Regions from separate parts of the Glutamicibacter sp. AOP38-B1-38 genome, predicted to be linked through region 3. Evidence: riboswitches for the same ligand, from Rfam matches in the RefSeq annotation. Region 3 holds a riboswitch; each other region holds the start of a gene.
What was found. A riboswitch is a leader RNA that binds a small molecule or an ion and turns the genes downstream of it on or off. The one in region 3 is predicted to bind thiamine pyrophosphate.

Region 1 (2,195 bases), on a different contig from region 3:
CCTAGAATGGTGTGCTGTTGGCGAGTTGCGCGCCAAACCTGTCGAGTGAAACGCTGGTCAGCTCTTGCGCATCCACCGGGTCCCCGAGCAGCAGCTCGGTCCCCAGCCGTGCGCCGAGCGGGGTCAGCAGCACCCCGTGGCGCGAATAACCGGTGGAGACCACCAGTCCCTCGTCCACGCGTCCGATCAGCGGCCGGTCATCGGGTGTTGCCGGTCTGGCCCGCACGATCGCCTCGTTCAAGGTGGTGTCGACGATGCCCGGCACGAGCCTGCGCGCATTGTCCAGCAGGGCGTGCATTTCTCCCACGTTCACCTGCTCTTGGCCGTCCTCGCGGCTCGACGCACCGAGTACGAGGCTTCCATCGGTGCGTGGCACCAGGTAGACCGGTTGCCGATGCACGATTCCGCGCACGGTGTGCTTGATCAGCGGCGCGCCCAGCGGACCTTGGAGCCTGAGGATGTCTCCGTAGACCGGGCGCAAGGGCAGAGCTGGCGCACCTTCGAGCGTGCCCAACCCGTTGGCAAGCAGTACCTGATCGCCCTGGATTTCTTGCCCGGTTGAGGTAATCACCCCACTGGTCCGTGACCCCTGGTGCAGCAGCCGCACCGCCGTTTCGCGCACGATCGACCGGTCAAGCTCATCGATCAGGATGCGCAGCAGGGACCGCGGGTCCAGCTGCTGGTCTTCGGCGCAGAGAACGGCGCCGGCGATGCTGGTGGCAAGTGCCGGCTCGAGTTTGCGGGCCGCGCTGCCCAGCAGCCGTTCGGCGCTGAACCCCAATGAGGCTTGGAGCTCCATGAGCGCAAGCAGTGCGTCCATATCCGCGGTTTCCGCGGCGACGACCAGCGTAGAGTTTTCTACGTACGCAGGTTTGTTGCCGATGGAGTCTTCCACGCGGTCAATGAATGCGGGGTATTCCTTGGCCGAGGTGGCCATCAGGCGGTGCAGTGCGCCCTGGCCCCAGGTGGTTTCGGCTGTCGGTGCGAGCATTCCTGCCGCTGCGTGGCTGGCGCCCATACCAGGCGCAGGATCTACTAATGTGATTTCGGCCCCGCGGGCGCGCAGTTCGAAGGCCGTGGCAAGCCCGATGATTCCGGCGCCGACAATGACTATATGCACGAAGGCATTTCCTTCCTACGGCGGCATGACCCGCATCAGGTGTAGCGGTCGGCACAAGGCCCTCTCAGCCCAATCTCACTGTTGGGCTCCCGCGGAGTACTTGGATTATAAGCATGCCTCGGCGCGCTTTGGCGAACTTCATGACTTCACCGTGTGGTTCTGCCTGTGTTTTACTCGTTGGCATGAGCGAATTCAGTGGTCCGGAGGATTTATCTACCGAACATCGGCAGGCACAAGTTGTCATAGATGGCGAACGGCAACTCCTGTCTCCCATCGTCCGCCAGGATCGGCAGGCCTTATTGCGACTGCTCCACGAAGATTTCGAAGAGGTTGGCGCCTCGGGCAGGTGCTATTCCCGCGCGCAAATTATCGAGCAGCTGTGCACCGAACCAGTCGTTGAATCGTCTAGGGACGAAGTGCATGATCCGCGCGTGCGCAGACTCAGCGATTCGCTGCTGATGCTGCGGTGGCGAACCAAGCCGGAGAATCCAAGCCAGCGCACCTCGCTCTGGGTTCGCTCGGCCCAGGGCTGGCAATTGCTTTTCCATCAAGGCACCGCCCAAGCCGCCTCCTCCCAGATCGGCGGCGGGCGGCTCGGCGCTGTGAGCGAAACGACGGCATCTCTGCGTCCGCTTCGCGCAACGGATGCACCGCACGTCTTAGCGGCCTTCCTCTCGAATCCGGATATGGCCCGGCAAGGTGAGGTGAGTACGCTTGCCGAGGCCGAAACCTATGTCCGAATGCTGCTCAAGGACCCCGCCCGGCAGGTGCCATTGGCCGTCGTCGAGAATTCTGCGCTCGTTGGCCTGGTGTGCGGATCCATCGATGAAACAAATCTGAGCGCCTGGGTCTGGTATTGGCTGCACGCAGAGCATCGGGGCCGCGGGCTGAGCAGCCGGGCGTTGGCCGCCCTCTCGGCGGAGCTATTCTCCAGCTACCGTTTGCAGCGTCTGGAGTTGGGTTTACGCGTGAACAATCCGGCCTCGAAAAAGGTCGCCGAGCGTTGCGGGTTCATTCTCGAAGGACGCGAACGCGGCAAGTTCCTGATCGATGGCCAGCGGATCGATGTGTTGAA
Region 2 (2,195 bases), on a different contig from region 3:
CGGATCTGCTTTCACGCATGCACGCGGCCACCAAACCACAAGTATTGGGCTTCCTGCTGCTCTTCGCCGGACTCATCATCCACTTGCGCAGCTGGGGACTGATCCCGGTCTTTGCTTTGGCCTGGGGATTGCAGCTGCTGACTGCCCCGGTATCGGCGCACATGATTGGCCGCGCCGGATATCGCACGAAGCACGTGGCGAAAGAAACCTTGCATGTTGATGAACTAAAACAGGTCATTAGCAATCATTCGCAGACGACCGGAACCACCGCAGCGGTGCCGCCAGCGAAACCTGCACAGAACGACGAGCCCGAGAGCACCTAGCTGCTGGTTAAACTTTGGTGGGGCAGGCCAAATGGCCTGCCCCACCAAAGGAATTCGGCAATGTTACTTGCTGAACTTCTTCATGGCCTTGTTGGTGCCGCGATCAGCCAGCACCTGGATAATCGATGCGACCACGGCGGAGAAAATGGCGAACCCCAAAGCCTGGCGCATACTCGCTTCCGCGGCTGCTTCCTTGCCGTGACGTGGCGCGTCGTTTCCGGTGAAGCCTTTCCAGACCTTGTCGACCAGTCGGCTTCCAAGCATTCCCGCTCCCATTGAAATTCCAAGGGTAACAAGCTTCTGCACTGAGTTCATGAGGACCTCGCATTCGCGTCGTAAGGTTTCGTTCTGTAGCCCAGCATACCTGCGGTATGGTGGTTGAGCAGTAATCATTCCGACAGGGGAGCGTCATGCCGTTCGCGGTGCAAGACGCTGAGAGTGCGATAGATCGCAGACCCTCGAACCTGCCCCGGCTAGTACCGGCGAAGGAAGTCGAGCATCTCGGATGCGGATCATGGCGCGCGATTAAACGCCCACCGGTCCGTGCATCTCCCCTCCTTACATAGGAGGACAAACCTTATGAACGTTGCACCAGCAACTAACCGTGCCAGCTGGCGCGTGGTCGACATCGTTGTGGCCTCGGTAATCGCGGTCGCCTCGGGCGTTATCTTTTGGGCTTGGAACGCCGGATACGGATTGGTCAGCCTTGCTTTCGTGGCTTTCCCACCGGCAAGCGCCTTCGTATCTGGCATGTGGCTTTTTCCCGCGGTGCTCGGTGCGTTGATTATCCGGAAACCCGGTGCCGCGCTGTATTGCGAGATCCTCGCCGCCGTCATCTCAGCCTTGCTAGGTTCCCAATGGGGATTAGCGGTGCTGTTCTCCGGCCTGATCCAGGGGCTCGGAGCCGAGGTGGTCTTTGCCGCAGTGAGGTACCGCCGGTGGAACCTGCCGGTGGCACTGCTTGCGGGATTCATGTCGGGAATTTTCGGCGGAATCGGCGAAGCCTACCTGCTGGGTTACTTCGCTGAGTACACCGAGGCGATGAAGCTGTTCCACGTAGTTGCCATGGGCATTTCCGGCCTAGTTATTGCCGGACTTCTCTCGTGGTTGGCAACCCGTGCTCTGGCGAAGACCGGTGCTCTGGGAGCATTGGCTAGCCGTTCGGCACACCTTGAAGGTTCGCTGCGCAGTGCCTGAATTGAGTTCTTCGACTACCGAAGCCACCCCCGGGCACCTCGGCGGTGGCGGCTTTGAGATCACGGCCGACAACTTTGGCTGGCACCATGCCGAACGTCCATTGCCGGCGCTTAGCGGACTGGACCTGCATATTCCCGCCGGGCAGAAGGTCCTGCTGCTAGGCGCATCTGGCGCCGGTAAATCAACGCTCTTGCACGCCTTGGCTGGAGTTCTGGAGATCGACGAACGGCAGCAGGCCACTGGCAAACTGCAGATTCAGCGACGGGATGCCTTTGCCCGCAGCTTCCCGGTCGGGTTGATGCAGCAAGACCCCGAAACACAGATCGTGCAGAGCCGGGTCGGCGACGATGTCGCCTTCGGTGCGGAGAATCTTGGAATGGCTCCGGAACTGATCCGCGCGCGAATCCCCGAGGTGCTTCGCGCGGTAGGACTTGGGAATCTGGATTTGTCGCACCGCACCCAGGAACTCTCCGGTGGCCAGAAGCAGCGGCTGGCCTTGGCCGGGATTCTTGCTATGGGCCCCGGTCTGATGCTCCTGGACGAACCCACCGCAAACATTGACCCGTCGGGGATCGCGCCGCTGCGTGATGCGGTGATTGCCGCCGCCAATGCCACCGGTGCGACACTGCTTGTGGTGGAACATCGCTTGCAGGCCTGGGCAGAACACGTAGACCG
Region 3 (2,195 bases):
CTGGCGCGCCCTGTTCTACGGCAGCGCGGTAGTCACGCTGCTGGTAGTTGTCGCCATCTGGAAACTCATTCCTGCCCTGCCGGCCGGCGCCGCCGGACAGCGCTTCGACTGGCTGGGCGCCATTGGGCTGGGCATTGGCCTGATCTCGCTCATGCTTGCCGTCTCCAAGGGCTCCTCTTGGGGCTGGGCGGCACCGCTGACGCTGGGCCTGTTCGGAATGGCCGCCCTCACGCTGTTGCTCTGGGGCATTTGGGAAACACGGACCAAGGATCCGCTGGTTGACCTGCGCACCGCTGTTATTCCGCGCGTGCTGCTGACAAATATCGCCTCGATTTTCGTCGGCTTCGGAATGTACGCCAGCATGCTGGTCATGCCACAGATCCTGCAGCTGCCGTCGCAGACCGGCTATGGCTTGGGCCAGTCGATTCTCGCAGCCGGCCTCTGGATGGCTCCAGGCGGCCTGATGATGCTGGTGCTCTCCCCTGTCGGCGGGCGGCTTTCCGACGCACGAGGCCCGAAGTTCACGCTGGTACTTGGCGTTTCGGTCATCGCCGTCGGCTACTGCCTGACCCTGCTCGGCATGGGTAGCGCGTGGAGCCTGATGCTCACCAGCCTCGTCATCAACGGTGGTGTGGCTCTGGCCTACGGCGCCATGCCGGCGATCATCATGGGCGCAGTCCCCCGCAGCGAAACGGCTGCGGCCAATGGCTTTAACACGCTGATGCGTTCGCTGGGCACGACCACCGGCGCCGCGGTCATCGGCCTGGTGCTGGCCCAGATGACCACCGATTTCGGCGGAGCTTCACTACCGTCAGAATCCGGATTCCGCGCGGCGCTGATACTTGGAGCTGGCATTTCCGTGGTCGCGGCCATCTTGGCGGCCTGCATTCCCAGCGCCGCGAAGAAGAGGGCGATCGAAGTCGACGCGTCGCAGGAACTCAGCCTGAACAAGTAGTCACCCCGGCTCTTCGGAATTGCCGAGTTTATGCTCAGCTTTGACATAGAAACCCCGGGTAATGTCGTAGACACCTCCTTGAAGGTGCGAGTGATGATCGTAAGGCTCCCGTTGGATATTGCCCAACGGGAGCCTTTCACTTTAAAGTTTCTCGTCTTCCTTGCAAGTCCACGTTGCCAGTCGTGATACCTTGTTTGAGACCACACGGGTGCCCTCGCAGGGGCTGAGATCGGGCTAACGCCGTCCGCGACCGTTGAACCTGTCCGGGTAATGCCGGCGAAGGAAGTGAGTTTCCCACAGTGGAACAATTTGAACAGCACTCTGCCCACACCCTTGCCTACCGTGAGTCTGTGGGAATTTCGGTTCCTGTCACGCAGATCCAGCTGGCAGATGCCCCCAACGGCGAGCCGAACGAACCGCTGCAGGTGTACCGCACCAGCGGCCCGGGGAGCGACCCGACCACGGGGCTGAAACCATTTCGAGAGTCGTGGATTCGTGAGCGTGGAGATGTCGAGACCTATGCCGGGCGTGAGCGCAACTTGCACGATGATGGCAGATCCGCGGTCCGCCGCGGCACGGCGAGCGCCGAATGGGCCGGGCGCTCGGCACCACCGTTGCGTTCGGCACCCGGGACTCGGGTCACCCAGATGCACTACGCACGGCAAGGGGTCATCACCCCGGAAATGCGCTATGTGGCCCTGCGCGAAGAATGCGATGTCGAGCTGGTGCGCAGCGAGCTAGCGGCCGGCCGGGCAATCCTTCCGGTGAACATCAACCATCCGGAATCCGAACCGATGATCATCGGCAAGGCCTTCTTGGTAAAAATCAACGCGAACATCGGCAACTCGGCGGTGACCAGCTCGATCGCCGAGGAAGTCTCCAAACTCCAGTGGGCTACCAAATGGGGTGCCGACACGGTGATGGACCTTTCCACCGGCGACGATATCCACACCACCCGTGAATGGATCATCCGCAACTCGCCGGTTCCCATCGGCACCGTCCCGATCTACCAAGCACTAGAAAAGGTCAACGGCGAAGCGAACGAACTGACCTGGGAGATCTTCCGCGACACGGTCATCGAACAGTGCGAGCAGGGCGTGGACTACATGACCATTCATGCAGGTGTGCTGCTGCGCTACATCCCGCTGACCGCCAACCGGGTCACCGGAATGGTCTCCCGCGGCGGGTCGATTATGGCCGGTTGGTGCCTTGCGCATCATCAGGAGAATTTCCTTTACAC
Region 4 (2,195 bases), on a different contig from region 3:
AGCGGGGTGGGATGGTCCTTCTTCGTGGGCGTCGCGCGGATCGCCCCGACCCCCAGGTAATCGAGGTATTTCGCGTCGGCGTTGGCCCCGGTCAGCTGTTCATCGGTGGAAGCGCTGAGCCCGATAATCCCCTCGCCGATGATTTCGCGGGCGTAGCGCACCGCAATATCCTTCTGCCCGATGTGGATGCCGGTGACCGCGGCACCCGCTGCCCGTGCCGCGAGGAATACGTCGATGCGGTCGTTGACCAGCAGTTCGGCCTTGCCGGCGGTGAGTTCTGCCGCCGCGCAGGTAAGTTCGAAGAATTCGCGGGCGGTCTCGTTCTTGGCCCGCAGCTGCACCCATTGCACACCCGCGGCCACCGCACCTTCGATGACTTCCAAGGTGCTGCGCGGCTGGCAGCTTTCGGTGTTGGCTACCAGGTAGATTCCCAGATCACGCATTATTTGCCTCCTCAAGGCGCAGGTTGTGCAATTCCTCGGGGTCCAGCAGCGAGAGTTCGTCGAGGAAGGCCGCGGCGAAACTTCCCGGACCGCGGCCGATGGCCAGGGCCTTTTCGGCGGCCAGTCCGTACAGGCCGTGGGCTGCGATCGCCGCGTCGAACGGGTCTTCGCTCACCGCGAGCATTCCGGCGCAGATTGCACCCAGGGCGCAGCCGCCGCCGGTAATCCCGGTCAAGCCGATCCCGTTGCTGTGCACCAGCGTGGTGCGTTTGGCATCGATGATCGCATCGGCCGCCCCGGAGATCGCGACCACCGAACCATATTCGGCGGCCAACTGGCGTCCGGCCTCGATGGCCGCGTGCACGGTGTCCTGCGCGTCCACTCCGCGCCCGGTCGAGCTCCGCCCGGCCAGCGCCAGAATTTCCGAGGCATTGCCGCGGATCAGGGTGGGGCGCTGGGTCACGATTTTTCGCGCGAAGTCAGTGCGCACCGGCAATGCGCCCACGGCCACCGGGTCCAGCACCCAGGGGGTGCCGGCCTGGTTCGCACCGTGAACCGCTTCGTCCATGGCGCGCAGCTGTTCGGTGCTCGGGGTGCCCAGGTTCACCAGGACCGCGGAGGCCACCGCGGCAAATGGCCCGGCTTCGCCGGGCAGGTCGGTCATGGCCGGAGCCGCCCCGGAGGCCAGCAGCGCATTCGCGGTGAAGTTGGTGACCACGGTATTGGTCAGGCAAAACACCAAAGGGGATTGTTGCCGGTAATTCCGGGCAACGGAAGTCAGGGTCATGCGACATCCCTCCGCTAGTTTGAACTAGTTCAGGTTCGACGGGTCTCATCTCAGTCGGTGAATCCGACACCCCGTGTCACTGGCTAGAGCGTACTCACCAAAGCCGCGGAAGAACAAATTATTGCCGCGCCCGGCGTTGCACCAGCGCCCTGACGGTGGCCTCGTCGATTCCCTGAGCTCGGGCCAGCTCCCACACCCGATCCACCGCTTGAACCAGATCACCGGAGGATTTCTCCATATCGGCTCCGGCGTTCACCACCGTTCCGGCACGCCGCCGGGAGGAAACCAGTCCGATGGCCTCGAGTTCCTTGTAAGCGCGGGCCACCGTCCCGGAAGCGACCCCCAAATCGGTGGCCAGTGCCCGCACCGTAGGCAGCTTGCTTCCCGCCGGCAGCTCGCCCAAGGAAATCAGCGAAGAGATTTGCGTGCGGATCTGTTCATAGGGCGGAACCGCCGCGTCCAGGTCCACGAAAATATGTTGGCTCATACGCGCTGCGGCACCCTAGCTTCTGGGCGGGCCAAAATGATCACTGCCGGGCAGCAGAAGACGATGATCCCCACGGCCGAAACGTAGGGACCTGCCTCGTAACCCCAGGCCAGCATGGCGACGGCCGCCGCGGTGACTACACGGATGGCGCGTAGTTCGTGAACCTGGCGATACCAAATTTCTTGCTCCACGGTGACATCCCAAGGCAAGGCCGCACGCCGAACCCACCAGATGTGGCAGGCGGTAGCGGCAAGCAACGCGAGGAGCGCACCCAGCGCAAAGACCGGTTTGACCGGAACTAGACCCCAAAAATATTCGAATGGTGGATTGATCAGCAGGTATGTGGCGCCGATGAGCAAGAGTCCGGCGAGCACATAGACATAGCGCGGCAGGTCTGCGCTGTGCCGAGCCAGTGAATGGGTTCCCCTGGACTTCAGGTGCAGGTAGCCCAGGAACCCGGCATTGAGCACCAAGAACA

Region 1: another riboswitch for thiamine pyrophosphate. It lies ahead of thiO (glycine oxidase ThiO); the one in region 3 lies ahead of thiC (phosphomethylpyrimidine synthase ThiC).
Region 2: another riboswitch for thiamine pyrophosphate. It lies ahead of ACT3TP_RS06885 (ECF transporter S component); the one in region 3 lies ahead of thiC (phosphomethylpyrimidine synthase ThiC).
Region 4: another riboswitch for thiamine pyrophosphate. It lies ahead of thiM (hydroxyethylthiazole kinase); the one in region 3 lies ahead of thiC (phosphomethylpyrimidine synthase ThiC).

The regions. Positions count from the first base shown of each region.
Region 1 is NZ_JBQSWU010000001.1:6,967-9,161, reverse strand. It holds gene thiO (glycine oxidase ThiO) at 2-1,120, opposite strand; TPP riboswitch at 1,116-1,223, opposite strand; gene ACT3TP_RS00040 (GNAT family N-acetyltransferase) at 1,303-2,195, shown strand, end outside.
Region 2 is NZ_JBQSWU010000009.1:18,186-20,380, reverse strand. It holds gene mnhG (monovalent cation/H(+) antiporter subunit G) at 1-323, shown strand, start outside; gene ACT3TP_RS06890 (DUF4235 domain-containing protein) at 387-638, opposite strand; TPP riboswitch at 713-831, shown strand; gene ACT3TP_RS06885 (ECF transporter S component) at 903-1,520, shown strand; gene ACT3TP_RS06880 (ATP-binding cassette domain-containing protein) at 1,522-2,195, shown strand, end outside.
Region 3 is NZ_JBQSWU010000025.1:38,202-40,396, reverse strand. It holds gene ACT3TP_RS14365 (MFS transporter) at 1-955, shown strand, start outside; TPP riboswitch at 1,150-1,257, shown strand; gene thiC (phosphomethylpyrimidine synthase ThiC) at 1,255-2,195, shown strand, end outside.
Region 4 is NZ_JBQSWU010000017.1:51,957-54,151, forward strand. It holds gene thiE (thiamine phosphate synthase) at 1-443, opposite strand, end outside; gene thiM (hydroxyethylthiazole kinase) at 436-1,230, opposite strand; TPP riboswitch at 1,220-1,314, opposite strand; gene ACT3TP_RS11450 (GntR family transcriptional regulator) at 1,349-1,717, opposite strand; gene ACT3TP_RS11455 (hypothetical protein) at 1,714-2,195, opposite strand, start outside.